2 regions of the Erwinia sp. 1181_3 genome follow, and region 2 is predicted to be linked to the other one. Evidence: predicted binding sites of a transcription regulator. Region 2 holds the regulator's gene; the other holds the start of a gene.
The links. Region 2 encodes ArgR, which controls arginine synthesis, uptake and breakdown. Its sites were predicted from a motif close to ANTGAATAAAAATACANT; they were not measured.
Positions count from the first base shown of each region.

Region 1: argE (acetylornithine deacetylase) is a predicted target of ArgR. The motif match lies at 12,282-12,299, and genes of this name have one in related genera.

Region 1 covers NZ_VTDE01000011.1:9,782-24,853, reverse strand. The annotation lists gene priA (primosomal protein N') at 1-2,075, opposite strand, end outside; gene rpmE (50S ribosomal protein L31) at 2,293-2,505, shown strand; gene metJ (met regulon transcriptional regulator MetJ) at 2,675-2,992, opposite strand; gene metB (cystathionine gamma-synthase) at 3,236-4,396, shown strand; gene FY046_RS19740 (bifunctional aspartate kinase/homoserine dehydrogenase II) at 4,399-6,834, shown strand; gene metF (methylenetetrahydrofolate reductase) at 7,049-7,951, shown strand; gene ppc (phosphoenolpyruvate carboxylase) at 8,060-10,711, opposite strand; gene argE (acetylornithine deacetylase) at 11,083-12,234, opposite strand; gene argB (acetylglutamate kinase) at 12,406-13,182, shown strand; gene FY046_RS19715 (argininosuccinate synthase) at 13,332-14,546, shown strand; gene argH (argininosuccinate lyase) at 14,637-15,072, shown strand, end outside.
Region 2 covers NZ_VTDE01000003.1:708,901-723,972, reverse strand. The annotation lists gene yhdP (AsmA2 domain-containing protein YhdP) at 1-2,495, shown strand, start outside; gene tldD (metalloprotease TldD) at 2,620-4,065, shown strand; gene aaeR (HTH-type transcriptional activator AaeR) at 4,126-5,040, opposite strand; gene aaeX (p-hydroxybenzoic acid efflux pump operon protein AaeX) at 5,316-5,519, shown strand; gene aaeA (p-hydroxybenzoic acid efflux pump subunit AaeA) at 5,527-6,459, shown strand; gene aaeB (p-hydroxybenzoic acid efflux pump subunit AaeB) at 6,473-8,431, shown strand; gene FY046_RS11755 (NAD-dependent succinate-semialdehyde dehydrogenase) at 8,570-10,024, shown strand; gene FY046_RS11750 (barstar family protein) at 10,062-10,331, shown strand; gene yhcN (peroxide/acid stress response protein YhcN) at 10,414-10,677, opposite strand; gene yhcN (peroxide/acid stress response protein YhcN) at 10,770-11,039, opposite strand; gene yhcN (peroxide/acid stress response protein YhcN) at 11,165-11,428, opposite strand; gene argR (transcriptional regulator ArgR) at 11,856-12,326, opposite strand; gene mdh (malate dehydrogenase) at 12,645-13,580, shown strand; gene degS (outer membrane-stress sensor serine endopeptidase DegS) at 13,654-14,724, opposite strand; gene degQ (serine endoprotease DegQ) at 14,807-15,072, opposite strand, start outside.

The DNA of each region.
Region 1 (15,072 bases), on a different contig from region 2:
AGGAGCTGCCAGCGATACCGGCCACTGCGTTTTGCCTGCAATGCCGGAACCGGGCCCATGACCCAGAATGATTCACTGTTAAGTGGGCTGGCTTCGAGCAAATTGCGCAGCTGCTGCAGGAAGAGGTTGGCCTGCTGGTTGTCGTGATCCTCTGCACGAAACAGAGCGTGGCTGGTGAACGGTGGCAGGAACACGCTGTTGCGCTCGCTGAGTGCCTGGTGGGCGAAGGCATCGTAACCCTGATGCATCAGGGTTTGCAGCAGGGGATGTTCCGGATGATGGGTCTGCAACAATACTTCCCCCTGTTTACCGGCACGGCCTGCTCGCCCCGCGACCTGGGTATACAGCTGAGCAAAGCGCTCGGCCGAACGAAAGTCTGCCGAGAACAGCGCGCCATCGACGTCCAGTAGTGACACCAGCGTGACATCCGGGAAATGGTGGCCTTTCGCCAGCATTTGCGTTCCGACCAGAATGCGCGCCCCGCCGCGATGAACCTCAGCCAGTTGCTGCTCAAGCGCCCCTTTACGGCTGGTGGTATCGCGGTCGATACGCGTCAGGGGGACGCCCGGGAACAGCTCACTAATATTGTGTTCGAGCTGTTCGGTTCCCAACCCAACCGGCACCAGATGCGTGGAACCGCACTGCGGGCACTGATGGGGAACCGGACGCTGGCTGTCACAGTGATGGCAGCGCAGTTGGCGCTGATGCTGGTGCAGGGTGTAGTAACGGTCACAGCGCTGGCATTCGGCAATCCAGCCGCATTCATGGCACAGCAGCGTTGGCGAGAAACCACGACGGTTGAGGAACAACAGCACCTGGTTATCGGCTTTAAGATGCTGGCCAATTTTCTTAATCAGCATCGGAGACAGGCCACCCTGAAGCTTGACGCCTTTCAGGTCGACCAGCAGCTGTGTGGCTTTGGTGGCATTTCCGGCGCGTTTGCTGAGGTTAAGCTGGCGATATTTACCGGACTGAACGTTTTGCAGGGTTTCCAGCGCTGGGGTCGCTGAGCCCATCACGATTGGAATATTTTCCTGACGGGCACGAAACACCGCCAGATCGCGTGCGTGATAGCGCCAGCCTTCCTGCTGTTTGTAAGAGCTGTCATGCTCTTCATCAATAATGATGGCGCCCAGACGGGCAAACGGCGTGAAGAGGGAAGAGCGGGTGCCAATCACAATGGCTGTTTCGCCACTGCGCGCGCGCAGCCATACGGCGAGGCGTTCGCTGTCGTTCAGCCCGGAATGCAGCACATCTACCGGGGCGCTAAAGCGCTCACGAAAGCGGGCGATGGTTTGCGGTGTCAGACCGATTTCTGGCACCAGCACCAGTACCTGGCGGCCGTTGGCCAGAATGTTTTCCAGAACGCTGAGATAAACCTCAGTTTTACCCGATCCGGTGATCCCCGCGAGTAACCAGGCAGAAAACTGATCGTCGGCACTGCGTATGGCTCCCACGGCGGTCGCTTGTTCAGTATTGAGCCGCAGACGTTCGCCCTTCACCGTATAATTTTCCCGCCAGTCCTGGTGGGCACGTGGCTGGGCGCGCAGCTCACACAGGCCTTTCGCCCGCAGCGCTTGCAGTGTGGCCTCAGTGATGTCGTGCTGGCTGACTTCATGGCGATACAGCCCGCTGTGTCGCAGCGCAGCCAGTGCCTGCTGCTGTTTTGGGGCACGTTTGAGGCTTTCCGGTGCGGTCGCTTTGCCTTCTTCTGTCATCAGCCATTGCCAGAGAGGGGCTTCTTCGGCGGGTTTGCCCTGACGCAGTAGCACGGGCATGGCGTGGAACAGCACTTCACCCAGTGGATAATGATAATAATCAGCAGCCCATAGCAGGATGCGCCACAAGGAGGCGGGGTACAGTGAGTCGCTATCTAACACCTCATGCACGCTTTTTAGCTGGTCGAGGGGGAAATCGCTGTGTTCAACAATGCCGACAACCACGCCGATCGCCTTGCGCTTACCAAAAGGCACGCTGACGCGCCCACCGACCACGGCATGGCTGAGGTGAGGTGGCAACAGATAATCAAAGTTGCGGGCAAGCGGAACGGGTAGCGCGACCTGAACAACGGGCATGGATTCATCCGGGTGAAAAACAGGGCCAGTTAGTGTACACTGTGTCGTCCGGAATGTGCGGATCCGATTGCGGCGGCTGTTTAATTTCTGTATAGTTCGCCGCCGTTGGTATGGCATTTTGGTATCAACTTCACTTGAAATATTAATCTTCGTGTGGTGCCGGTGCAGGAGTGATCCTGGCGCGGGAGAGCGACACGGCCTTAACTGAGGTTTTCCCATGAAAAAAGGTATTCACCCTAATTACGCTGAAGTTACTGCTAAATGTTCTTGCGGTAATGAAATCAAAACCCGCTCTACCGTGGGTCACGACCTGAACCTGGACGTGTGTGGCAACTGCCACCCGTTCTACACCGGTAAGCAGCGTGATGTTGCTAGCGGCGGCCGTGTGGATCGCTTCAACAAGCGTTTCAGCATCCCAGGCGCTAAATAAGCACCCTGAAAGAAACGGTTACCGTTTCGGATGTAAAAAAAACCCAGCCTCTGGCTGGGTTTTTTTATGCCTGCTTATCGGGAAGCGGCGGTGTGTAATATGCGGGGCTATCGGGTAACCCGGCAGGCCCTGATGTGACATCAGGTGCCTGACCGGATAACCGAACGGTTTAGTATTCCCAGGTCTCAGGATCGACGCCCATTGCACGCATGATCGCTTTTGCTTCCTCGGGAATTTCGTCACTGCGTTCTTTGCGCAGGTCAACATCATCCGGCAGAGGCTGGCCGGTAAATGCATGCAGAAATGCTTCGCACAGCAGTTCGCTGTTGGTGGCATGACGCAAGTTATTAACCTGGCGGCGGGTGCGCTCATCGGTCAAAATCTTTAATACTTTCAACGGAATGGATACCGTGATTTTTTTAACCTGCTCGCTTTTTTTACCGTGCTCAGCGTAAGGGCTGATATATTCGCCGTTCCATTCAGCCATGAGTTACCTTAATCATATTAAATGTAGAATTGCCGAAATTTGGCTAATTATGCCCGAAGTCGATGGCTATCACACCGGGATGGCACAACTTTCTCTGGGGTATATCGACATAATTCTAACGGTTATTGACGCATTGCTCAATCTATACGCAAAGACATTTAGATGTCCAGATGTATTGACGTCTATCTCGCTGCTGTTTACTCTATCAGTCTTATCTTATTAACCAGCAGGAAGTTATGCACCATGACGCGTAAACAGGCAACCATCGCAGTACGTAGCGGTTTGAATGATGACGAGCAATATGGCTGCGTTGTCCCACCGATTCATCTCTCCAGCACCTATAACTTTACCGACTTCAATGAGCCGCGCGCTCATGACTACTCACGTCGCGGCAACCCGACGCGTGATGTCGTGCAACGTGCGCTGGCAGAGCTGGAAGGGGGCGCTGGTGCAGTGATGACCAATACGGGCATGTCTGCCATCCATCTGGTGTGTACCGTATTCCTGAAACCCGGCGACCTGCTGGTGGCGCCGCATGACTGTTACGGCGGCAGTTACCGTCTGTTCGATAGCCTGAGCAAACGCGGTGCGTATCGCGTGAAGTTTGTTGACCAGGGCGATGAGGCTGCTTTACAGGCGGCGCTGGCTGAGAAACCTAAGCTGGTACTGATTGAAAGCCCGAGCAACCCGCTGCTGCGTGTGGTGGATATTGCGTCGATCACCCAGGCTGCGGCAGAAGCTGGCGCGATTAGCGTGGTGGACAATACCTTCCTCAGCCCGGCTTTACAGAATCCGCTGGCGCTGGGTGCTGACCTGGTGATTCACTCCTGTACCAAATACCTTAACGGTCACTCCGATGTGGTGGCCGGTGCTGTTGTTGCCAAAGACCCGCAGCATGTGACTGAACTGGCCTGGTGGGCGAACAATATTGGTGTGACCGGTGGCGCATTTGACAGCTATCTGCTGTTGCGCGGCATGCGTACACTGGCCCCGCGTATGGCGGCGGCACAGCGTAATGCGCTGGCGATTGTCGATTATCTGAAACAACAACCGCTGGTGAAAAAGCTGTATCATCCTTCCCTGCCGGAAAATGCCGGACATCAGTTTGCGGTACGTCAGCAAAAAGGCTTTGGCGCCATGCTAAGTTTTGAGCTGAACGGTGATGAGGCAACGCTGCGTCGTTTCCTGAAAGCGTTGGAATTATTCACACTGGCGGAATCGCTGGGCGGCGTCGAAAGCCTGATTTCCCACACCGCAACCATGACCCATGCGGGCATGTCTGCTGAAGCGCGTGTGGCAGCGGGGATTTCGGAGACGCTGCTGCGTATTTCGGTGGGAATTGAAGATCACGAAGATTTAATCGCCGATCTGGATAATGCATTCCGGATCGCGGCCAAGAGGTAAGCATGAGTTATTCAGCAGTGGCAGGGGCAGACAGTTCGCGGCAGTTACATAAATTTGGTGGCAGTAGCCTGGCCGATGCCAAATGCTACCTGCGTGTTGCCGGGATCATGGCAGAGTACAGCCAGCCGGGTGACCTGATGGTGGTCTCGGCAGCCGGCAGTACCACTAACCAGCTGATTAGTTGGCTTAAGCTGAGTCAGAATGATCGGTTGTCTGCGCACCAGGTGCAACAGGCATTACGCCGTTATCAGAGTGAGCTGATTAGCAGTCTGTTACCGTCGGATGTCGCTGAACCGCTGATTGCTGAGTTTATTCATGACCTCGAAAAACTGGCCGTCCTGCTGGATAACAAAATCACTGATGCAGTTTATGCACAAGTCGTGGGGCACGGTGAAATCTGGTCGGCACGTCTGATGTCAGCGGTGCTGAACCAGCGGGATATTCACGCAGGCTGGCTGGATGCTCGCGATTTTTTACGCGCCGAACGTGCCGCACAGCCGCAGGTGGATGAAGCGAAGTCACAGCCGCTGTTACAGCAGTTGATGGCGCAGCGTCCTGAACAGCGTTTGGTGGTCACTGGTTTTATCTGCGCAAATGATGCGGGTGAAACGGTGCTGTTGGGGCGTAACGGCAGTGACTATTCTGCAACGCAGATCGGTGCGCTGGCCGGTGTGACACGCGTGACCATCTGGAGTGACGTGGCTGGCGTGTACAGTGCTGACCCGCGTAAAGTGAAAGATGCGTGTTTGCTGCCGCTGCTGCGTCTGGATGAAGCCAGTGAGCTGGCACGTCTGGCGGCTCCGGTCCTGCATACGCGTACGCTTCAGCCGGTTTCAGGCAGCGATATCGATCTGCAACTGCGTTGCAGCTATCAGCCAGAACAGGGATCAACACGTATTGAACGCGTGCTGGCTTCAGGCACCGGGGCGCGTATCGTGACCAGCCATGATGATGTTTGTCTGATTGAATTCCATGTACCTGCACAGCATGATTTTGCCGCGCGGCATAAAGAGATCGATCAGCTACTGAAGCGTGCACAGGTTCGTCCGCTGGCAACCGGCGTCCATCCTGACCGTAATCTGTTACAGCTGTGCTACACCTCGGAAGTGGTAAACAGTGCCCTGACTCTGCTGGAGGATGCCGGATTACCGGGGCGTTTGCAGCTGCGTGAAGGCATGGCAATGGTGGCGATGGTGGGGGCAGGCGTTTGCCGTAACCCGCTACACAGTCACCGTTTCTGGCAGCAGATGAAAGATCAGCCGGTGGAATTTATCTGCCAGTCACAGGAAGGCATCAGCCTGGTGGCGGTGCTGCGCGTCGGGCCGACGGAACATCTTATCCGGGGCCTGCATCAGACGCTGTTCCGTGCGGAGAAGCAGGTAGGCCTGGTGCTGTTTGGCAAAGGCAACATCGGTTCCCGCTGGCTGGAGCTGTTTGCCCGTGAGCAGGAAACCCTTTCTGCGCGCACCGGGTTTGAATTTATTCTTGCCGGAGTGGTGGACAGCCGCCGCAGTCTGTTGAGTTACGACGGGCTGGATGCCAGCCGCGCGCTGGCCTTCTTTGAAGAGGAAGCGGTAGAGCAGGACCAGGAGTCGTTGTTCCTGTGGATGCGCGCTCATCCGTTTGACGATCTGGTGGTGCTGGATGTGACCGCCAGTGAAACGCTGGCTGCGCAGTACTTAGATTTCGCCAGCTACGGTTTCCACGTGATTGGTGCGAACAAAGTGGCAGGCGCGGCCAGTAGCAATAGCTATCGCCAGATCCGCGATGCGTTTGCGAAAACCGGGCGCCACTGGTTGTATAACGCCACGGTCGGTGCCGGGTTGCCGGTGAACCACACGGTGCGCGATCTGCGTGAAAGCGGTGACAGCATTTTGTCGATCAGCGGTATCTTCTCCGGCACGCTCTCGTGGCTGTTCCTGCAATTTGATGGCACGGTGCCCTTTACCGAACTGGTGGATCAGGCGTGGCAGCAGGGTCTGACTGAACCCGATCCGCGTGTCGACCTCTCCGGCCAGGATGTGATGCGTAAGCTGGTGATTCTGGCGCGTGAGGCGGGCTACGATATTGAACCTGACCAGGTACGCGTTGAGTCGCTGGTTCCCGCCAGCTACCAGTCGGGATCGGTGGATGACTTCTTTGAGAATGCCGATGAGTTGAATGACCAGATGGTCCAGCGCTTTGAAGCCGCTCAGGAACTGGGACTGGTACTGCGCTACGTCGCACGTTTCGATGCCAACGGCAAAGCGCGTGTTGGCGTGGAAGCCGTGCGTGACGATCATCCGCTGGCGGCGCTGTTGCCGTGTGATAACGTGTTCGCTATCGAAAGCCGCTGGTATCGCGATAATCCCCTGGTGATCCGTGGGCCAGGTGCAGGGCGCGATGTCACTGCCGGAGCCATTCAGTCGGATCTCAACCGCCTGGCACAGTTGCTGTAATCTCCTCCTCATTTGGGCCAGGCATGCCTGGCCCCTTCGCCACACCACACCATCATGAAATTCCCTCATCTTTGTTGAGGATTTGTCACGCCAGGCCATCATTTATCTGTTGACTGAATAACCAATTTCCGTCATTTTGAATGTCTGGACGTCTAAACGGATAGACGTTCAAGGTAGCGAGCCATCTTCAGCAGCGATCGATGAGGTAAAGGGTATGAGTTTTTTCCACGCAAACCAGCGCGAAGCATTGAACCAAAGTCTTGCCGAAATCAGCGGGCAAATTAACGTTTCCTTTGAGTTCTTTCCGCCGCGTACCAGTGAAATGGAAGACACCCTGTGGAGCTCAATCGATCGCCTTAGCAGCCTGAAGCCAAAATTCGTTTCGGTCACCTACGGTGCCAACTCAGGTGAACGTGACCGTACCCACAGCATTATCAAAGGCATTAAAGACCGCACCGGTCTGGAAGCCGCCCCACATCTGACCTGTGTTGATGCTACCCGCGATGAACTGCGCGCCATTGCCCAGGATTACTGGGACAACGGCATCCGTCATATTGTGGCGCTGCGCGGTGACCTGCCGCCGGGCGGTGGCAAGCCGGAAATGTACGGGGCTGACCTGGTCGCCGTGCTGAAAGAAGTGGGTGATTTCGATATTTCTGTCGCGGCCTACCCGGAAGTGCATCCGGAAGCGAAAAGCGCACAGGCCGACCTGATCAACCTGAAACGTAAAATTGATGCCGGCGCGAACCGCGCGATCACTCAGTTCTTCTTTGATGTAGAAAGTTACCTGCGTTTTCGTGACCGTTGCGTGTCTACCGGTATTGATGTTGAGATTGTCCCGGGTATTCTGCCGGTGTCGAACTTTAAGCAGTTGCAGCGCTTTGCCACCATGACTAACGTGCGCGTACCGGGCTGGATGACCAGCATGTTTGAAGGACTGGATAACGACCCGGAAACCCGCAAAATGGTGGGTGCCAATGTCGCGATGGATATGGTGAAGATCCTCAGCCGCGAAGGGGTGAAAGATTTCCATTTCTACACGCTGAACCGTGCCGAAATGAGCTATGCCATTTGCCATACGCTGGGCGTACGCCCGGGGGCGCAGATCATCGCCTGAGAGGGGCGGCACAAACAGAAAAAGGACGCGAAAGCGTCCTTTTTTGATCGTGGCGGGCGAACATCTGTAGGGGCCGATCATTTTTTCCGATCGGCCCGTGAGGCCAGATTAACCGGTATTACGCATCCCTGCCGCCACCCCGGCAATCGTCACCATCAGTGCCTGCTCAACGCGGGCATCCGGCTCTGCGCCTTCTGCTTCCTGCTGGCGTGAACGATGTAACAGTTCGGCCTGCAATACGTTCAGTGGGTCAGTGTAGACGTTACGTAGCGCAATCGATTCGGCAATCCACGGCTGGTCGGCCATCAGATGGGAATCGTTGGCGATGGTCAGCACCGCTTTAATATCGGAGTCCAGCTGGTCACGTAGCTGTTTGCCCAGTGCCCACAGCGACTTATCGACCAGGCGCTGATCGTAGTACTCCGCCAGCCACAGGTCGGCTTTCGAGAACACCATTTCCAGCATCCCCAGGCGGGTAGAGAAGAACGGCCAGTCACGACACATGGTCTCCAGCGTTTCCTGATGACCATCTTCCATCGCTTTCTGCAATGCGGCACCGGCACCTAACCAGGCAGGCAGCATCAGGCGGTTTTGCGTCCAGGCGAAGATCCACGGAATGGCGCGCAGTGATTCGACACCCCCCGTCGGACGACGTTTAGCCGGACGCGAACCCAGGGGTAATTTGGCCAGCTCCAGCTCCGGTGTGGCGGAGCGGAAGTACGGCACGAAATCGGCGTGTTCACGCACATAGCCACGATACATTTTGCAGGAAACATCAGAGAGCTGATCCATGATGCTGTTCCACTCTGCTTTCGGCTCCGGTGGTGGCAGCAGGTTAGCTTCGAGGATCGCGCCGGTGTACAGCGACAGGCTGCTGATGGTGACTTCTGGCAGGCCGTATTTGAAGCGGATCATCTCACCCTGTTCGGTGACACGCAGGCCACCTTTCAGGCTGCCCGGAGGCTGAGACAGCAATGCCGCATGCGCTGGCGCACCACCACGGCCGATTGAGCCACCGCGTCCATGGAACAGCGTCAGGGTGATACCCGCTTTCTCGCAGGTTTTGATCAGTGCATCCTGGGCCTGGTATTGTGCCCAGCTTGCTGCCATCACGCCCGCATCTTTCGCGGAGTCAGAATAGCCAATCATCACCATCTGTTTGCCCTGAATCAGGCCGCGATACCAGTCAATGTTGAGCAGCTGGCTCATCACGTCGTTGGCGTTATTCAGGTCATCGAGGGTCTCAAACAGCGGTGCGACCGGCATGGCGTAAGTAATGCCCGCTTCTTTCAGCAGCAGGTGAACCGCCAGCACGTCTGACGGCGTTTTCGCCATCGAGATCACATAGGCAGCAATCGAACCCTGAGGCACTTCTGCGGCCACGCGGCAGGTATCCAGCACTTCTTTGGTGTCGGCGCTGGGTTCCCACTGGCGCGGCATCAACGGACGCTTGGAATTCAGTTCACGGATCAGGAAGGCCTGTTTGTCGGCCTCTGACCAGCTTTCATAGTCGCCAAGACCGAGGTAACGGGTGATCTCTGCAATGGCTTCAGTGTGGCGGGTACTCTCCTGGCGCAGGTCAATACGCACCAGTGGAACGCCAAAGCACTTCACGCGGCGCAGGGTATCAAGAAGCTGACCGTTCGCGATGATGCCCATGCCACACGCCTGCAGTGACTGGTAGCAGGTGTACAGTGGTTCCCACAGCTGGTCGTTGGAGATCAGTAAATTGGCCGGGCGTGGTAAGCGCTCGCCCTTCAGGCGGCGTTCGAGATAAGCCTGAGTGCTCATCAGCTGGCCACGGAGGTTTTTCATGATCTCGCGGTAAGGTTCCAGGGCTTCCGGGTTACCACACAGCTCACGGACTTCTGGCGTACATTCAGACATCGACAGCTCAGAAACCAGCACGGCGATATCACGCAGGAACAGGTCGGTCGCTTTCCAGCGGCTCAGTTGTAAAACATGGCGAGTGATGTCGGCCGTGACGTTCGGGTTGCCGTCGCGGTCGCCGCCCATCCAGGAGGTAAATTTCACGGGGACAAAATCAACCGGCAGGGTGTAACCAAAAGCGGCTTCAACCTGTTCGTTTAGCTCGCGCAGGAAGTGAGGAACACCTTCCCACAGGCTGTTTTCGACGACCGCAAAGCCCCATTTAGCTTCATCGACCGGTGTCGGGCGGTATTTACGAATTTCATCGGTATGCCAGGCCTGTGCAACCAGCTGACGCAGGCGGCGCATGATCTTGCCGTGGTCATAATCAGACAGGTCATTGTGATCCAGCTGTTGCAGGCAGGTATTCACTTCTACCAGCTTATGGATCAAGGTGCGGCGGGTGATTTCAGTCGGGTGCGCGGTCAGAACAAGTTCAAGCGACAGGGACTCAATAGCTTCACGAACGGCGGCTTCGGTCAGGTCCGGCTGCTGCTTCAGGCGTTCAAACGTCTTTGCCAAGAGCTCCGGGTGATTCGCACCTTCGCCTTTTGGCGAAATGGTGTGGTACTGCTCGGCCACGTTGGTCAGGTTGAGGAACTGGCTGAAAGCGCGGGCAACCGGCAACAGTTCGTCATTGGACAGATTTTGCAGCGTGGACAGCAACTCTTGACGGTGGGCATCATTTCCCGCACGTGATGACTTAGAGAGCTTACGGATGGTTTCTACCTGGTCCAGGATGTTCTCTCCCAGTGCATCCTTAATCGTATCCCCGAGCAGTTTGCCGAGCATACTGACATTACTTCGCATTGCGGAATATTGTTCGTTCATATGACCCCTGACACCCTTCTTGTATTTGTAACTTTAATATCCGTCATACTTGAAGCTGCAACTACGTTGGCTGCTCTCACTCACCCGAATCACTGACTAATGTAAGCTCATCGGGACTCGCTCTTTTGCCGCCTTGCTGCAACTTCAACTATTTTGGCTATAAATAACCCTTGTGGGCATAACTTAGCCTTTTATCTAGCCACGTTAGCAACCATTCGTCAATTGACTTAAATTTGCCGCATCGTGACGCTAAATAGCGGGAATTTATGAAATTTAATTACAACGGAGTGAGATAAGTTATTCTTATCAACCAGAATAATTGAAATCGGTGGCAAACGGCTGTTTTGGCAGTCATTTACCCCCTTTTTTACTCAGTGATGGCAAAAATGATGCACCACCTGGGCGATTAACTCCCGGGTAGGTTTGATAAATGCCGTGTCAATAAATTCATCCGGCTGGTGTGCCTGATCGATCGATCCTGGGCCTAAAACCAGCGTCGGGCAGATTTCCTGAATAAATGGCGCCTCGGTACAGTAGTTCACTACTTCCGTTTCTGTCCCCAGCAATTTCTCCACGACCTGTACCAGCTGATGCTCGCGCGGGCACTCATAACCCGGGATCGGGGGATGCAGTTCACCCACGGTCAGGCGGCCTGGCCAGCGTGCACTGACGGGTGCCAGCGCTTCATTCAGCAAACCGTCAAGGTCGCTTAACGTCAGGCCTGGCAGTGGGCGGATATCCATATGCAATTCACAACAGGCGCAGATACGGTTGGCAGCGTCGCCACCGTTGATGTGGCCAAAGTTCATGGTCGGATAGGGAATGGCGAATCCGTCATGGTGGTAGCGCGTTTTTAGCGTATTACGCAGTTCCATCAGTTGGGTAATCGACTCGTGCATCAGCTCAATGGCGTTGACGCCGCGTCCTGGATCGCTTGAGTGGCCGGACTGGCCCTGAATGCGAATCACATTGGAGAGATGGCCTTTGTGGGCGCGAACGGGTTTCAGTGAGGTGGGTTCACCGATAATGGCGCAGTCCGGGCGCAGGCTGGTGGTTTCTGAGAAAAACTTCGCGCCTGCCATCGTGGTTTCTTCGTCAGCGGTGGCGAGGATATACAGCGGTTTTTTCAGCGTTGAAACGTCAATATCACGCAGGGTATCTAAAATGAAGGCGAAGAAGCCTTTCATATCGGCGGTGCCCAGACCGTACAGTTTGTTGTCGTGCTCGGTCAGGGTAAAGGGATCGCGCGTCCAGCGGCCATCGTCGAAGGGAACGGTATCGGTATGACCCGCCAGCAGCAGCCCGCCGGCGCCGTGGCCGCTCTTCGCCAGCATATTGAATTTGTTGTGCGTACCGGGAACGGGTTGGACTTCCACGCTGAAGCCAATATCGCGGAACCAGCCGGCCAGTAAATTGATTAAAGTCTGATTACTCTGATCGAGCGCGCTGTCGGTTGCGCTGATTGATGGTGTAGCAATCAACTGGCGGTAAATCTCGATAAAAGGGGGTAATTTTGTCTTCACTGTTGACAGTCCTTGAGTTAGGATAGTATCAATATTCATGCATTAATAGTGAATAAAAATACATTAACGACGACCGGATGGAAACCGATAAATTTGTCTTCCACGGTAGCAGTTCAACAGGCGTTTTGGCAGCCCTGAAGCGCAATGACTCACAGTGAGCGAGTGACTTTCATGACAAATCCGTTAATTATCAAGTTGGGTGGTGTGTTGCTGGACAGCGAAGAAGCGCTGGAGCGGCTGTTTGACGCCCTGGTGACCTACCGTGCTGCCCACCAACGCCCACTGCTGATTGTTCACGGTGGTGGCTGCCTGGTGGATGAGCTGATGACTAAGCTTGCGCTGCCGGTGAAGAAGAAAAACGGCCTGCGCGTGACACCTGCCGATCAGATTGACATTATTACCGGTGCACTGGCCGGGACGGCGAACAAAACCCTGCTGGCCTGGTCGAAAAAACATGGCATTGATGCCGTTGGTCTGTGCCTCGGTGACGGCGGAAGCGTCAATGTAGCGCAGTTTGATGATGAACTTGGGCACGTGGGCCTGGCAACGCCGGGATCGCCACGGCTGATCGCCACACTGCTGGAGGCGGGTTATCTGCCAGTAGTGAGTTCGATTGGTATTACTCAGGATGGCCTGCTGATGAACGTTAACGCCGATCAGGCCGCGACGGCGCTGGCCGCCACTCTGGGTGCAGACCTGATTCTGCTCTCTGACGTTAGTGGTATTCTCGATGCCAATAAACAGCGCATCGCCGAGATGACGGCAGAGAAAGCAGAACAGCTGATTGCTGATGGTGTGATCACTGACGGCATGATCGTCAAGGTGAATGCCGCACTGGACGCTGCCCGTACCCTGGGCCGTCCGGTAGATATTGCCAGCTGGCGCCATGCTGAACAGCTGCCAGCCCTGTTTAACGGTGTGTCTATTGGCACCCGTATCCTCGCTTAATTATAAACCTTTCCCGAAAAATTTCGGGTTGCAGCAAGGCGGCGACGGAATGAATCCCCGGGAGCTTAGTTCACTAAGTGACTGGGGTGAGTGTAGGAAGCCAACGTAGTTGCAGCGTGAAAGATGATGGGAAATTGAAGGAAGAGACAATGCAAGATAAAAGCATCAAGAAAATCGTACTGGCTTACTCCGGCGGTCTGGATACTTCGGCCATTATTCCGTGGCTGAAAGAGAACTACGGCGGCTGTGAAGTGGTGGCATTCGTGGCCGATATCGGTCAGGAACGTGGCGATCTGGAAGGTGTAGAGCAGAAAGCGCTGCAATCCGGTGCATCTGAATGCCACGTTGTGGACCTGCGTGAAGAGTTCATCAGCGAGTACGTGTATCCGGTGCTTCAGACCGGTGCCCTGTATGAAGGCACCTACCTGCTGGGGACGTCAATGGCGCGCCCAATTATCGCTAAAGCTCAGGTTGAGCTGGCACTGAAAGTGGGGGCAGATGCACTGTGCCACGGCGCAACCGGTAAAGGTAACGACCAGGTGCGTTTCGAAACCACCTATACCGCACTGGCTCCGCAGCTGAAAGTGGTGGCACCGTGGCGCGAGTGGAACCTGCGTTCCCGTGAAGCCCTGCTGGACTACCTGAAAGAGCGTAATATCCCGACCACCGCGTCGCTGGAAAAAATCTACAGCCGTGATGAAAACGCATGGCATATCTCCACCGAAGGCGGCGTGCTGGAAAGCCCGTGGAACGCACCGAACAAAGATTGCTGGGTGTGGACCGTGGATCCTTTGGAAGCACCAGACCAGCCGGAGCAGGTGACCGTTGCCGTTGAGAAAGGCCGTGTAGTTGCCGTCAACGGTGAAGCGTTAAGCCCGTTTGGCTGCCTGGACAAATTGAATGCTATCGGTGCCCGTCACGGTGTTGGCCGTATCGATATCGTGGAAAACCGCCTGGTGGGCATCAAGTCCCGTGGCTGTTACGAAACCCCAGGCGGCACCATCATGGTGAATGCGCTGCGTGCGGTTGAGCAGCTGGTTCTGGACCGTGACAGCTTCAAATGGCGTGAGCAGCTGGGCCTGGAAATGTCCTACGTGGTTTACGATGGCCGTTGGTTCGCGCCACTGCGCAAATCCATTCAGGCATCTGCCGCTGCCCTGGCAGAAGAAGTGAACGGTGAAGTGGTTCTGCAACTGTATAAAGGCCAGGTCACCGCGATTCAGAAGAAATCTGCTAACAGCCTGTACTCTGAAGAGTTTGCGACCTTCGGTGAAGATGAAGTATACGATCACCGTCATGCAGGCGGCTTTATCCGTCTGTTCTCACTCTCTTCACGCATCCGTGCGCTGAACGAGAAGAAGTAATTTTTTGGGCGAGGCAACTCGTCCCTACAGGTATTCGTAGGGGCGGCACATGTGCCGCCCTTATTACATTATTTGAATGGAGTACGCATCATGGCACTTTGGGGTGGACGGTTTACGCAGGCAGCAGATCAACGTTTCAAGCTCTTCAATGACTCACTGCGCTTCGACTATCGTCTGGCAGAGCAGGACATCACTGGTTCCATTGCCTGGTCCAAAGCGCTGGTGACGGTCAATGTATTAACCACAGAAGAACAGCAGCAGCTGGAAGTGGCGCTGAATGTTCTGCTGGAAGACGTGCGCGCGAACCCACAGCAAATTCTGGAAAGCGATGCCGAAGATATTCACAGCTGGGTGGAAGGCAAACTGATTGACAAGGTCGGTGCGCTGGGTAAAAAACTCCACACTGGCCGTAGCCGTAATGACCAGGTCGCTACCGATCTGAAACTGTGGTGTAAAGCGCAGGTCAGCGAACTGCTGATCGCCACACGCCAGTTCCAGCAGGCGCTGGTGGCGACGGCGGAAGCCA
Region 2 (15,072 bases):
ATGGTGATATGTTCCGCGCTCCGCTAGAGATTGCCCAGGCCAGTGGGTCACTCAACTGGGAATATGGAAAACAGGGGCTGACGCTGTCCGGCCAGCAGGTTGATGTTCAGGCGCGCTCACTGTGGGCGCGGGGTGACTTCCGCTATCAGCAACAGAACGAGCAGCCACCTCGTCTTGATATCCTCGCGGGTATTAACCTCACCAATGCGGGTGATGCCTGGCGCTATTTCCCTGAACCGCTGATGGGGAAATCGCTGGCAGACTATCTGAGCGGCGCGATCAAAGGCGGGCAGGTGAAAGATGCAACGCTGGTCTTTGCCGGTGACCCGCACCATTTCCCGTTCAGAAAGAATGACGGCATGTTTGAAGTGGCGGTACCGTTGCGTCAGGCGACCTACGAGTTTGAACCGGGCTGGCCGTTGCTGGAAAATCTGGATATTGACCTCGACTTCGCCAACAACGGTCTGTGGATGAAAGCGCCTGATATCAAACTGGGCGAGGTTAACGGCCATAACATCTCGGCGGTGATCCCCGATTATTTGCAAGAAAAGCTGATTATTGATGGTGAGATCAAGGGGGAAGGGCCGCAGATACGTGAGTACTTTAATCAGTCACCGTTAAAACCCTCGCTGGGAGCGGCGCTGGACGAACTGCAAATCGGCGGTGATGTTAGTGGGCGCTTACATCTTGATATCCCGCTGGATGGCAAAGAGGTGCGTGCCACGGGTGACGTGAATCTTGCAGGCAACTCGCTCTTAATCAAACCGCTGGAGACGCGTTTCGACCAGCTGAGCGGTCACTTTACCTATGATAACGGCGACCTGAAAAGTGATGCGATGACCGCCCGCTGGTTTGGTCAGCCCATCGGCGTGAGCTTCAACACCCAGGACGGGGAAAAAGAGTATCAAATCGGTGTGGATCTGAACGGTGACTGGCAGCCAGGGGCGATAAGTCAGCTGCCTGAGGCGGTGAGTAAACAGCTGGGGGGACATCTGCCGTGGCAGGGCAATGTACTGGTGACCTTGCCGCACAAAGGTGGGGCCAGTTACCTGGTTAACCTTGACGGTGATCTTAAAAATGTGAGCAGTCGCTTACCTGCACCGCTTGATAAAACAGGCACCAGTGCGCTTCCTGTGAAAGTTTTGGCAAAAGGTAACCTCAATAGTCTTGATCTCAGTGGCTCAGTGGGTGACCGTCATCGATTTAACAGTCGCTGGCTGCTGGGTAAGCAGCTTAAAGTCGACCGTGGTATCTGGGAAAACGACACAAAACACCTGCCTGCGCTGCCGGAGAGCAGTGGAATGGTATTAAATCTGCCTGCGCTGGACGGTGAAGCCTGGCTTGGCTTGCTGGGAGCGGGTTCGGGTAGCGGTGGTAACGGCAAAACGGGAATCACGATGCTGCCAGGTGATATTCGCCTGCACACACCTGCACTCACTCTGGCGGGCCAGCAGTGGCAGGATCTTACCGCCACTCTCAGCCAAAGTATGGCGGGCGAGATGACGGTCAACGCTCAGGGCAAGGATATCATTGGTTCTCTGGTCACTAAGCAGAATGAACCCTGGGTGGCTAACCTCAAATACCTTTATTACAACCCGCAATGGGACAGCAAAGGCACCTCGTCATCTCCCTTGCCTGACGATGCGGCCCGGGTGAATTTCAGCGGCTGGCCTGCACTCCGCCTGAACTGCGATGAATGCTGGCTACGTGGACAGAAATTCGGCCATATGAAGGCCGACCTGACGCCATCCGGCGATACGCTGACGTTGGAGAATGGACTGATTGATAGTGGTAATACTCACCTGACCGTGAAGGGCGAGTGGGTGAACCAGCCAGGCCAGCAGCGCACGTCGTTGAAGGGCGTACTAAGCGGTAAAAAAATCAATGATGCCACTAACTGGTTTGGTGTCAGCTCACCGCTGCGTGATTCGCCGTTTAAGCTGGAATATGATCTGCACTGGCAGTCGGCACCGTGGCAACCGTCGGAGCAGACGTTAAGCGGTGTGCTGAAGTCGCATCTGGGCGCGGGGCAGATCGCCGATGTTTCAACCGGCCGTGCCGGGCAACTGCTGCGTCTGGTCAGCATCGACTCGCTGTTGCGTAAATTACGCCTCGATTTTAGCGACACTTTCAGCCAGGGCTTCTATTTCGACTCCATCAACGGCACGGCCTGGATTGAAAACGGCGTGATGCACACCGATAACCTGCTGGTGGATGGGCTGGAAGCCGACATTGCCATGAAAGGAAAGATGGATCTGGTCAAACGCCAGATTGATATGGAAGCCGTTGTTGCTCCGGAAATTTCTACGACCGTGGGTGTCGCGACTGCCTTTGCAGTGAACCCGGTGATTGGTGCGGCGGTATTTGCCGCCAGTAAAGTGCTGGGGCCGCTTTGGAGCAAGATTTCCGTGCTTCGCTACCACATCAGTGGGCCGATAGATAAACCGCAAATTGATGAAGTGCTGCGTAAACCACGTGAGATCAGTGAGAAGTGAGTTTGACGTGGCCCTCATATTGCCTCACCCTTCATATATGATACGGGGTATCACCATCGTACCTCGTCACAATTGACAATTGAAAGCCAGCAGCCACTGGCTCATCCACACAGAGCGAGAATTCATGAGTCTGAATCTGGTAAGTGAGCAGTTACTAACTGCTAACAACATTCGTCAAAGCGACCTTTTTTCTATTCTCAGCCAGCTTTCAGAGCGCAAGCTGGATTATGCGGACCTCTATTTTCAGTCCAGCTACCATGAGTCCTGGGTGTTGGAAGACCGCATCATTAAAGACGGCTCTTACAATATCGATCAGGGCGTTGGTGTGCGCGCGGTTAGCGGAGAGAAAACCGGCTTCGCCTATGCTGACCAGATTACGCTAAATGCGCTGAATCAAAGTGCCACAGCGGCACGCAGCATTGTACGCGAGCAGGGCAACGGCCAGTCACGCACGCTGGGGGCGGTGATGAACCGTGCGCTGTATCCGGCACTCGATCCGCTGCAAAGCCTGACCCGCGAAGAGAAAATTGCTCTGCTGCACCGCGTTGACAGCGCTGCACGCGCAGCCGACAAACGCGTACAGGAAGTATCTGCCAGCCTGAGCGGTGTCTATGAACTGGTGCTGGTCGCGGCAACCGATGGCACGCTGGCGGCCGATGTGCGTCCACTGGTACGTCTCTCGGTGAGCGTCCAGGTGGAAGATAACGGCAAGCGCGAGCGCGGTGCCAGCGGCGGCGGCGGGCGCTTCGGCTACGAGTTTTTCCTGGCAAATGAAAACGGGGAAGTGCGTGCCGAAGCCTGGGCACGTGAAGCCGTGCGCATGGCGCTGGTGAATCTGAATGCGGTCGCGGCACCGGCAGGCACCATTCCTGTAGTGCTGGGTGCTGGCTGGCCGGGCGTGCTGCTGCACGAGGCGGTGGGTCACGGTCTGGAAGGCGATTTCAACCGCCGTGGAACGTCGGTGTTCAGTGGCCAAATGGGGCAGTTGGTGGCCTCTGAGCTGTGTACCGTCGTGGATGATGGCACCATCGAAGGGTTGCGCGGCTCGCTGGCCGTTGATGATGAAGGCGTACCGGGGCAGTACAATGTATTGATTGAAAACGGTATTTTGAAAGGCTACATGCAGGATAAACTCAATGCGCGTCTGATGGGCGTGGCGCCTACCGGGAATGGTCGTCGTGAGTCTTATGCACATCTGCCGATGCCGCGTATGACCAATACCTATATGCTGGCAGGCAAGTCGACCCCGCAGGATATTATCGAAAGCGTGGAGTACGGTCTGTATGCGCCGAACTTCGGCGGTGGTCAGGTGGATATTACCTCGGGTAAATTTGTTTTCTCCACCTCTGAAGCTTATCTGATTGAAAACGGTAAGGTGACGAAGCCGGTGAAAGGCGCAACGCTGATCGGTTCCGGTATTGAAGCGATGCAACAGATTTCAATGGTGGGTAATGACCTGGCGCTGGATAAAGGCGTTGGCGTCTGCGGTAAAGAGGGCCAGAGCCTGCCTGTTGGCGTGGGTCAGCCTACGCTGAAGCTGGATAAACTCACCGTCGGTGGTACCGCCTGACGTTGACCCAGGGCGAGGCGTGCCTCGCCCCTACGGTTTCTGCTTTCTGCATAGTGTGCGTTATGTGCGAAACTCCTGATAAATCTCCGCCACCTTATCGAAATACGCGATCAAATAGTTAATGCACACCTGCACCTTTAGCGGCAATTTGTCTTTCTGGGTGTATACCGCATAGACCGGGCGCGGCACCGATTGATAATGCGCGAACAGGATTTCCACTTTCCCGGCATTAATCTCATCAATAATCCACATCAGCGGCACATAGGCGATACCGGTGCCGGATTTCAGCCAGCGGATCAGTGTCTGTGAGTCATTGGTGGCAAAGCGGCCCTGAGGCGAGAGACGAATCGATGTGCCTTCCGGTGAGGTCAGCTCAAAGTCGTTATCCACGCGTACGCTGTATTCGAGCCACGAAAAGTTGCTGATGTCTGACGGTTTTTCCGGCGTCCCATTCTGCGCGAGATAGCTTTTCGCGGCACATACCACCATCGGCATGGAACCCAGCCGCGTTGAAAACAGACTGGAATCCTGCAATGCACCAACACGGATCACCAGGTCCAGCCCGTCCGCGATAAGATCCGGTGCCGGAATTCCCGTCACCAGGTTAACGGTCAGTCCCGGATACTCCTTCAGCATCTCTTCGGTCATCGGGGCCAGTAAATTCTGCGACATGGTAGAAGAACTGCCGATGCGCAGTGTGCCAACCGGCGTATTATTAAATGCCCACAGTTGTTCATGCACCTGCTGCGCCTCCGACATCATGCGACGGCAGCCCTGAAAGTAGATCTTACCGGCCTCGGTCAGCCCCAGGCTGCGCGTACTACGATTAAGCAGCTTCACCTGGAGTTCATTTTCCAGCCTGGCGACAATCTGGCTAACGGCCGATACACTTAACTGCATCTGTTGTGCTGCTGCGGTAAATGAACCCAGTTCAACGACTTTGGCGAAAACGGTCATGCCCTTCAGTCTTTCCATTATTAACCCTGGCTTAAAAGTGATTTAGATCACATTTGGTAGATAACTTATAGTCAGGCGCGTTACTATAGTCATGTCAGGTTATCGACCTGTCGCCCCGCGTGTGACAAATGCTGCCCCTGAATAGACTATTATTCAATTGGCTTTGGTGCTGATTAGCGTCTGACTGTCTCCCTGTCAGCTGATCACCTTTTGCATACATATCTCTCAGTAAACCCTGAGAGGAGCGGGTTGTGGCAGCGAATTACCTGGTACAGTATCAACAAGGATAAATGATGAGTGTACTTCCGGTTGTCGTGGTGTTCGGGATGTCATTCCCACCCATTTTTTTTGAAATAATTGTGTCGCTGATCGTGTTCTGGCTGGTCCGCCGTCTGATCACGCCGACCGGGATCTATGATCTGGTCTGGCATCCGGCACTGTTTAATACTGCATTGTACTGCTGCCTGTTCTATCTGGTATCCCGATTGTTCGTCTGAGGTCATAGTGAAAGCTCTAACAAGAAAAATTGCCCGTTTCGCCATTACCCTGCTGCTGGTGATCATCGCGATTGTCCTGATTTTCCGCGTCTGGGTGTTTTATACCGAATCCCCGTGGACGCGTGACGCCAAATTCACCGCTGATGTTGTGGCGATTGCGCCTGATGTCAGCGGCCTGATCACCGACGTTCGCGTCCGTGATAACCAGCTGGTGCAGAAAGACCAGGTGTTGTTCACCATCGACCAGCCGCGTTACCAGAAAGCGCTGGAAGAGGCGGAAGCGGATGTTGCCTACTACCAGGCGGTGCTGAGTGAAAAGCGCCGTGAAGCTGCGCGTCGTAATCAGCTAGGCATCTCGGCCATGTCGCGTGAAGCGATTGACCAGGCCAACAGTGATTATCAAACCACGGAACACCAGCTGGCGAAAGCCGTCGCCACCCGGGACCTGTCGAAGCTGGACCTGGAACGTACCACGGTAAAAGCACCCGCAGCGGGCTGGATCACCAACCTGAATGTTTACACGGGTGAGTTTATTACCCGCGGTTCAACGTCGGTGGCGCTGGTGAAGCAGAACTCCTTCTATGTGCTGGCCTACCTGGAAGAGACCAAACTGGATGGCATCCGTCCGGGTTATCGTGTCGAAATTACACCGCTGGGCAGCAACCATGTCCTGCATGGCTCGGTCGACAGTGTGGCCGCTGGTGTAACCAACAGCAGCAGTACGGTTGATGGTAAAGGGATGGCGACGATTGACTCCAACCTTGAGTGGGTACGTCTGGCACAGCGTGTGCCGGTGCGAATTCACCTTGACCAGCAGCCGGGTAACCTCTATCCGTCGGGTACCACGGCGACCGTAGTGGTCACAGGCGCGCAAGACCGTCAGGATAAAGATATGTCACCGCTGATGAAGCTGATGCATCGCCTGCGCGAGTTTGGTTGAGGCGGGGCGAATGATGCAGTGGTATCGTCTGCGCTTTCCCATCAAACTGACTTTTGCCATTTTACTGGCGCTGTTTGTCGGCTTTGAATTTAACCTGGAAACTCCGCGCTGGGCGGTGATGACGGCAGCTATCGTTGCCGGGGGCACCGCTTTTGCCGCCGGGGGTGACCCCTTCTCCGGTGCGTTGCGCCATCGCGGCATGTTGCGCATTATCGGCACCTTTATTGGCTGCATTGCTGCCGTGGTGATCATGGTGGCCACCATTCGTGCGCCCGTGGTGATGTTGCTGCTGTGCTGCATCTGGGCGGGTGTCTGCGTGTGGGTTTCTTCACTGATGAAGGTGGAAAACTCTTATGCACTGGGCCTGGCGGGCTACACCGCGCTGATTATCGTGGTCAGCGTGGATGCTAACGGCTCGCTGCTGCTGGCCCCGCAGTTTGCCGTTGAGCGCTGTAGTGAAATCATTATCGGTATTGTCTGCGCTATTCTGGCTGACATGCTGTTCTCACCGCGTTCGATTAAACAGGATATTGATCGGGAAATTGATGCTCTTCTGGTTGAGCAGTACCGGTTGATGCAGCTCTGCGTGTCACATGCGGACAAAGATGAGGTTGATAAATGCTGGGCGGGGCTGGTACGCCGCACCACCGCGCTGAACGGTATGCGCACCCATCTGATGATGGAGTCAGGGCGCTGGCAGAAAGTGGATCGCCGTCTGCGCGTATTGAATACCCTGTCGCTGACGTTGATTACCCAGGCCTGTGAAACCTTCCTTATCCAGAACACCCGGCAAGAATATGTTCCTTCCCAGTTTCATCTGTTCTTCGAAAAGCCGGTTAATAATATTGCGGATATCCATAAGCGGATGAAAGTGATGCGCAGGGTGATTACCGCCAGCGGCAGTAAAAATACGCCGACGACCATTCGCACCTGGGTGGGGGCGGCCAGTCGCTATCTGCTGCTGCTGAAAGGGATCCACACCAATAGCCGTATCAGCCGCATAGAAGAAGATCTCCTGAATGCGGAACCCGTAGTCAAAATGCGTTCGGCTGAAAACCGTCATGCGTTGGTTAACGGCTTACGTACGTTTGTCGCGATTGCCGTTGGTTCACTCTTCTGGCTGTGGACCGGTTGGACCTCCGGCAGCGGTGCGATGGTGATGCTGGCAGTGATTACCTCACTGGCGATGCGCACGCCCAACCCGCTCATGGTCGCCAAAGACTTTCTCTACGGCATGATTGTCGCTATTCCTCTGGGGTCACTGTATTACATGGTGGTGATGCCAAATACCCAGCAAAGTATGCTGCTGTTATGCATCGCTCTGGGTATCATCGCGTTTATCTGCGGCATTCTGATCCAGCGGCGGCAGATCGGTACGCTGGGGGCGCTGGTGGGGACCATTAATATCCTGACACTGGATAATCCGATGAAGTTTGAAGTCAGCTTGTTTCTCGACAGTGCGCTCGGCCAGGCGATCGGCTGCTTTGTTGCCTTGCTGGTGATCCTGCTGATACGCGATACCTCGAAAGCACGCGTCGGACGGACGCTACTTAATCGCCTGATGTATGCTGCGGTCTCTGCGCTGACGACTAACCCGGCACGGCGTAAAGAGAACCACTTGCCTGCGCTCTATCAGCAACTCTTTATGCTGCTGAATATCTTCCCCGGTGACATCGACAAATACCGGCTGGCGCTGACGCTGATCATTGGTCATCAACGTATGCGTGATGCCGATGTGCCCGTAAATGCCGATCTCTCTGCGTTCCACAAGCAGATGCGCCATACCGCTGACCGGGTTATCTCCTCCAGCAGTGAAATCAAAAAACGCCATTACTTTGAACGCTTGCTCGCAGAGTTTGAGATCTATCAGCAAAAGCTGGAACAGTATGACGCCCCGATCGGTGTGACCGAGCCGGTTGCACGACTGGCTGCGATGCTGAAAAAATATCAGAATACCCTGATCGAGATTTGATCACCTCGCTGACAGCATCCGCTGTCAGCGCTTTTCCTTGCCTGATTCCTTTCTCTGATGCCACTCCGTCATAAAACGACCGTCATTTGCCATCTATACTTATTGCCAGGCAAATGAAAACCGTATCAGGAGACAACGATGGCCCTCTCAACGCTTAAGGATAACGAACTGTTTCAGACTGGCTTTCTGGTCAATGGCCGCTGGCAGCAGGCGACGAGCACCTTTGACGTGCTCAACCCCGCGACCGGGGAAGTGATTGCTCAGGTGGCAAAAGCGGGCAAAACAGAAACTGAGCAGGCCATTGCGGCAGCGGCAGCGGCTTTCCCGGGCTGGCGTGCCCAGACCGCCAAACAACGCGCTGAAATTCTGCAACGCTGGTATCAGCTTATCCTTGAAAACAAAGCCTGGCTGGGGCGTCTGATGACCGCCGAACAGGGTAAACCATTAAAAGAGGCAGAGGGCGAGGTGGAGTATGCTGCCAGCTTCATTCAGTGGTTTGCTGAACAGGCGAAGCGTGCGAATGGTGAAATCATTCCTCCGGCAAAGCCGGGCAGCCGCATTCTTGCCACGCGTGAACCTGTTGGGGTGGTTGCCGCCATTACACCGTGGAATTTCCCCATGGCCATGCTGACTCGCAAACTGGGTCCGGCGCTGGCTGCTGGCTGTACCGGCGTGATCAAACCCGCTAATAACACGCCGCTTTCTGCCTTCGCCTTGCTGGCGCTGGCGAAAAAAGCGGGCGTGCCCGATGGCGTTCTGAATGCAGTCGCCGGCGATACGCAGGCGATCAGTGATGCCATTATGGCGAGCAATCAGGTGCGGAAAATCTCCTTTACCGGTTCCACACAAGTTGGCAAGTTGCTGATGCGCAATGCGGCCGAGACGCTGAAAAAGGTTTCAATGGAGCTGGGGGGCAACGCACCCTATATCGTCTTTGACGATGCGGATATTGATGCGGCGGTGAAAGGGGCGATTGCTAATAAATTCCGTAATGCCGGGCAGGTCTGCGTCAGCGTGAATCGCTTCTTTATCCATAACCGTGTTTACGATCGCTTCGTTAGTCAACTGGCGGAGGAAGTGAAAAAGCTGAAGGTGGGTAACGGGATGGAAGAGGGCGTGGTGATCGGGCCGCTAATAGACGCCTCCGCACTTAAAAAAGTCGAAGAACATGTTAACGATGCCGTGGCACAAGGCGGCAGGCTGGTGACCGGTGGTGCGCGTCATGCGCTGGGGGGGAATTTCTGGCAACCCACCGTGATTGCGGAAGCGAATGAAACCATGAAACTGGCCCATGAAGAGACCTTCGGTCCGGTGGCCGCGTGCTTCCGTTTTGATACGGAAGAAGAGGTCGTCCGCCGGGCGAATGATACCGAGTTTGGTCTGGCCGCCTACTTTTATACACAAAATCTGCAGCGGGTATTCCGCGTCTCTGCCGCGCTGGAAAGTGGCATGGTGGGAGTGAATGAGTGTGCGGTCTCTACTGAGTTGGCGCCGTTCGGTGGCGTCAAAGCCTCCGGTCTGGGGCGGGAAGGTTCGGTTCTGGGGCTTGAGGAGTTTATGGAAGTCAAAGCCCTGCATATTGGTGGGCTGTAGCCCTACGCCCGGTTGTGTGTCCTGCGGAGCAGCCAGCATGAGAAAAGAGAGTTTCGATTTTAATGTGATTGTCGACCAGGCGCATTTCTACCGCCAGTTCAGTGAACGGTTTGCATTAACGGCGAGTGTGATAAGCGATTTGGATAGCCTGTGGGATGCCATCATTCAGCCGCAGGTGCCGCTACCGCTGGAGATTGAGTTTATCCATCTGGGAAGTGGTCAGAAACGACGATATGGCGCACTGATTTTGCTCTTTGATGAAGCGGAAGAGGAACTTGAGGGCCAGCTCCGCTTTAACGTCAGGTAAAAAGGGCAAAAAAAGGGCCCCGGCGAACGGGGCCAAAAAGGTCGTCTGGCCTGCCCATCATGGGCAGTGCATTGACGAGGAATTACTTATAGAGCTCGGCGGTGGCGTGCCAGCTGTCCTGATTACGTGCTTCAATAATGCGATAAGCACTGGCACCTTCACGATCGGCTTTTTGTGACAGCTGCTGACGAATATCCGACGGTGTACCCGCCACGCCACTCAACGTAATTGTCCCCGCAGATTGCAGATTTTCAGCCTGTTGGCTGTTGACCAGCTGTGCAGCAGATGCGCCAAAGCTGACGACAGAAAACAGACCCAATGCAGCGATGGTTGTTTTAATTTTCATGATTAATCTCCTCATTGTGACCAACAACCTGCGGATTCAACATCATGACCGCAGTCATGTCACGGATGGGTGCAGCAGCACCCGATACGGTGTTATTTATACAGTTCAGCGGTGGCGTGATAGTTACCGTCGTTACGTGCTTCGATGACACGGTAAGAGGTTGCGCCCTGCTGGTCCGCTTTCTCTGACAGCGCATGACGGATATCCATTGGCGTTCCGTTGATGCCGCTGACGCTTGCGGTTCCGGCAGATTGCAGATTCTGGCTGGCGACCTGCTCATTGGTCACCAGATTCGCGGCGCTGGCGCCGAATGACAGAACAGAAGCAAGACTCAATGCAGCGATGGTAAAAGTGGTTTTCATGATGATGACTCCAGAATTAGGGTTTCGCGGTAACCGAAAGGGCTTAAAAGCGTTTTTTATACTTGGGGTTACCGTATTTCATTAATTAATTAACTAATAAATAGACGTCCAGGTGACTGACTGAATTATTTGTACAATTCGGCTGTCGCGTGCCAGTTACCGTTCTCATAGTCTTCGATAACGCGGTAAGCGCTGGCGCCTTTCTCAGTTGCTTTATTATTCAGAGCCTGATGGATATCCATCGGCGATCCGGCGACACCGCTAACGCTAATGACGCCGATAGATTGCAAATTCTTAGCCTGATCGGCGTTAACAGATTCAGCGGCAAAAGAACCAAATGACAGCGCAGATAACACGCTCAATGCAGCAATAGTAGTTTTAACGTTCATGATACTTTCCTCGTCAACTGTTTTTATCTTTTTACGTACTGTGATTTGCATCACGAAAACAAGTATAGATCTAATAACGTAAAAAATTAATAGCACGCTAATAATTTTTTGTTGGGATTCTTCTGGCGTTATGGCATTTTTAATAACCAGCCGTTATAAAAAACGCTTATATTTTACCCGCCCCCTGTTAAATACGTGTAAAAACATCGCACTGCGTGACATTAGCGATTTGTGCGCTTATTAGGGGTTGATCACATTGCTGAAAGAATTTTTGGCAGTGGTAGCCGCAAGGAGCCGGGTGAGAAGGGAGTGGGATATTCTGCTGTTGGTTGTTTTATCAGGGAAATAAAAAAGGGCCGATCAGTATCAGCCCTAAGTAAAATGCATGGCCAGCGGGTGTTGCCGCCAGGTTAACGCCAGTGGTGCCTTATAACTCTTGCTCGAAGAGTACCAGCACCGCATCGTAGAGTTGCTTCACCGAGAAGGCGCGTGCAGGCGTAATAAAGATGGTGTCATCTCCGGCGATGGTTCCAAGAATACCTTCTGCTTTACCCAGTGAATCCAGCAGGCGTGCAATCAACTGTGCGGCACCCGGGCTGGTGTGAATCACAACCAGTGCATCGTTAAAGTCGATATCCAGCACCAGGTTTTTTAGCGGACTGGTGGTGGTCGGCACGCCCAGTTCTGCTGGCAGGCAGTAAACCATCTCCATTTTTGCATTGCGCGTGCGCACTGCGCCGAACTTCGTCAGCATACGTGACACTTTCGACTGATTGATATTCTCGAAGCCTTCTTCTTGCAGTGCGCTGACAATCTCGCCCTGCGAGCTGAATTTTTCTTCCTTGAGTAAGGCTTTGAATGCCTTGATCAGGTCTTCTTGTTTTGATGGGTTACGCATAGGTTACCGATAAAAGGGGGTTATCAAGGGATACCCTCAGCGGGATATTACATTAATATGCAATAAAATGAATGTTTATGCAAATGAGAAATCGGGCGCGGAGCCATTCAAGGCCGTCTCCGCAACAGTTTACCAAATTTTATCGGCGAAAAAAAACGTGCTGACGCCGTGCTGAAATGCGCACTTTGTGAACACTTTGTTATAATGTTGAGGTTGTTCCACAACGCGCTAAAGGTGTAATGTAACGCCCAATCACGATGTATTTGTATACTGATTTCCCGGCACATGTAATGTTCAAAAAATAATAAGGAGTTTAGGATGAAAGTTGCGGTCCTCGGTGCAGCAGGTGGTATTGGTCAGGCTTTGGCCCTCCTGCTTAAAACTCAGCTTCCGGCAGGCTCAGAACTCTCCCTCTATGATATCGCTCCGGTTACCCCCGGTGTCGCGGTTGATTTAAGCCATATCCCTACAGCAGTCAAAATTGAAGGTTTCAGCGGTGAAGATGCGACTCCTGCGCTTAAGGGTGCTGACGTAGTGCTGATTTCTGCTGGTGTTGCACGTAAACCTGGTATGGATCGTTCAGATCTTTTCAACGTAAATGCCGGCATTGTGCGTAATCTGATTGAGCAGGTCGCCTCAACCAGCCCAAAAGCACTGATTGGTATCATCACAAACCCGGTCAATACCACGGTAGCGATTGCTGCTGAAGTGCTGAAGAAAGCAGGTGTTTACGACAAAAATAAACTTTTTGGTATCACGACCCTCGATATCATTCGTTCGAACACATTTGTTGCTGCCTTGAAAGGCAAGCAGCCTGAAGAACTCAATGTGCCGGTGGTTGGTGGACACTCCGGCGTGACGATCCTGCCATTGCTGTCGCAGATCCCTGGCGTGACATTTACCGAGCAGGAAGCCGCTGAACTGACGAAACGTATTCAGAATGCGGGTACTGAAGTGGTCGAGGCAAAAGCGGGTGGCGGCTCTGCAACTTTGTCGATGGGCCACGCGGCTGCGGTCTTTGGTTTGTCTCTGGTGCGTGCTCTGAAAGGCGAAAGCAACATTGTTGAATGTGCTTATGTTGAAGGAGATGGCGAGTATGCGCGTTTCTTCTCACAGCCGTTGCTGCTGGGCAAAAACGGTATTGTCGAACGTCGTCCGATCGGTGCACTGAGTGCGTTTGAACAGCAGTCGCTGGATGGCATGCTGGACACGCTGAAGAAGGATATTACTCTCGGCGAAGAGTTCGTTAAGTAACTTACCCCTTCATATATGGCACCCGTAGCGGTGCTGTTCACCCCGGCTCTGTCCGGGGTGGATGTCTGTCAAACTACTGCGTCTGATTCTCTTCCGGGTATTCCTGAACCGTGACTGGCAGCGTCATCTTTTTACCCTCACGGCTGATTTCTACGTTAATCACCGTTCCCGGGCGTATTTCCGCCACCTGATCCATCGTTTCCAGCGGTGAAGCCGCCTGAACGTTGTTGACCCGGGTAATCGTGTCATTGACATGAATACCGGCAATATCGGCGGGCCCACCAGCTTTAACATAGGTAACGACGATACCCTGAAGCTGAGGGTGCTCTATTCCTGTCTCCAGCCCACTGGAGCGTCGGAATTCCTGGCCCGTGATACCGATATAGCCACGGATCACGCGACCATCGCGGATCAGCTTTTCCATCACCTTAGTCGCCAGTTTGGTGGGGATAGCAAACCCCAGCCCTTCCGGTGTTTCACCGTTGCTACTTTTATCAAACGATAGCGTATTAATCCCCATCAGTTCACCCAGAGAATTAATCAGCGCACCGCCAGAGTTGCCACGGTTAATCGAGGCATCTGTTTGCAGGAAATCCTGATGACGGGAAGGGCTGAGGCCAACGCGCCCCGTGGCACCGATAATGCCCTGGGTGACGGTTTGTCCGATGTTGTAGGGGTTACCAATCGCCATTACCAGGTCGCCAACGTGTGCGACTCGTTGCGGGTTGATGGGGATCACCGGCAAACTGGAGGCATTGATTTTCAGCACGGCCAGGTCGGTCAGCGTATCTGACCCGACCAGCATGGCTTCAAAGGAGCGTCCATCCTGCAGATTAACGATAATCTGACTGGCATCATTAATCACATGTTTATTGGTCAGGATATAGCCACGAGGATCCATTATGACGCCTGAGCCCAGGACATCTGTTGAGCCGCTGGCGCTGTGGTTATAGACATAGACCACGGCAGGTGCCGCGCGGCGGACCCCGGCATTGTAACTGACAGGTTCTTCACTGGTGGTGCTGGTACTGGAGCTGGAGCGCGGCAACAGGTCGCCCCCAAGCCTGAGGCTCGGTACGGCTACCAGAAGAATACCGGCCACAATCAGGCCAAAGATCACTGAACGCAAAATTTTAAGAAACATGGTCTTAAGCGGTGAATGAAAGAACGACTGGCAGAATAGCATGAGTTACGCAGACACAGTAGCCCGTGTCTGCGCAAGAGGGTTAAGGCAGGAGCAGGTAGATATTCTCTTCACCGCGCATCACGCTCAGTGCCAGTAGCGGTGGTTTTGCTTCCAGCAGTTTACGCAGTTCGGCCAGGTTCTGAACTGGCGTACGGTTGACGCCAACAATCACATCGTCTTTCTGCAGACCAAACTGGGCGGCGGGAGTCGATTTCTCAACCTCATCGACTTTCACCCCTTTGGTGCCGTCTTTGGCCGCTCCATCACTGAGTGTCGCGCCCTGTAAAGCTGGCGTTGTCAGCTCTG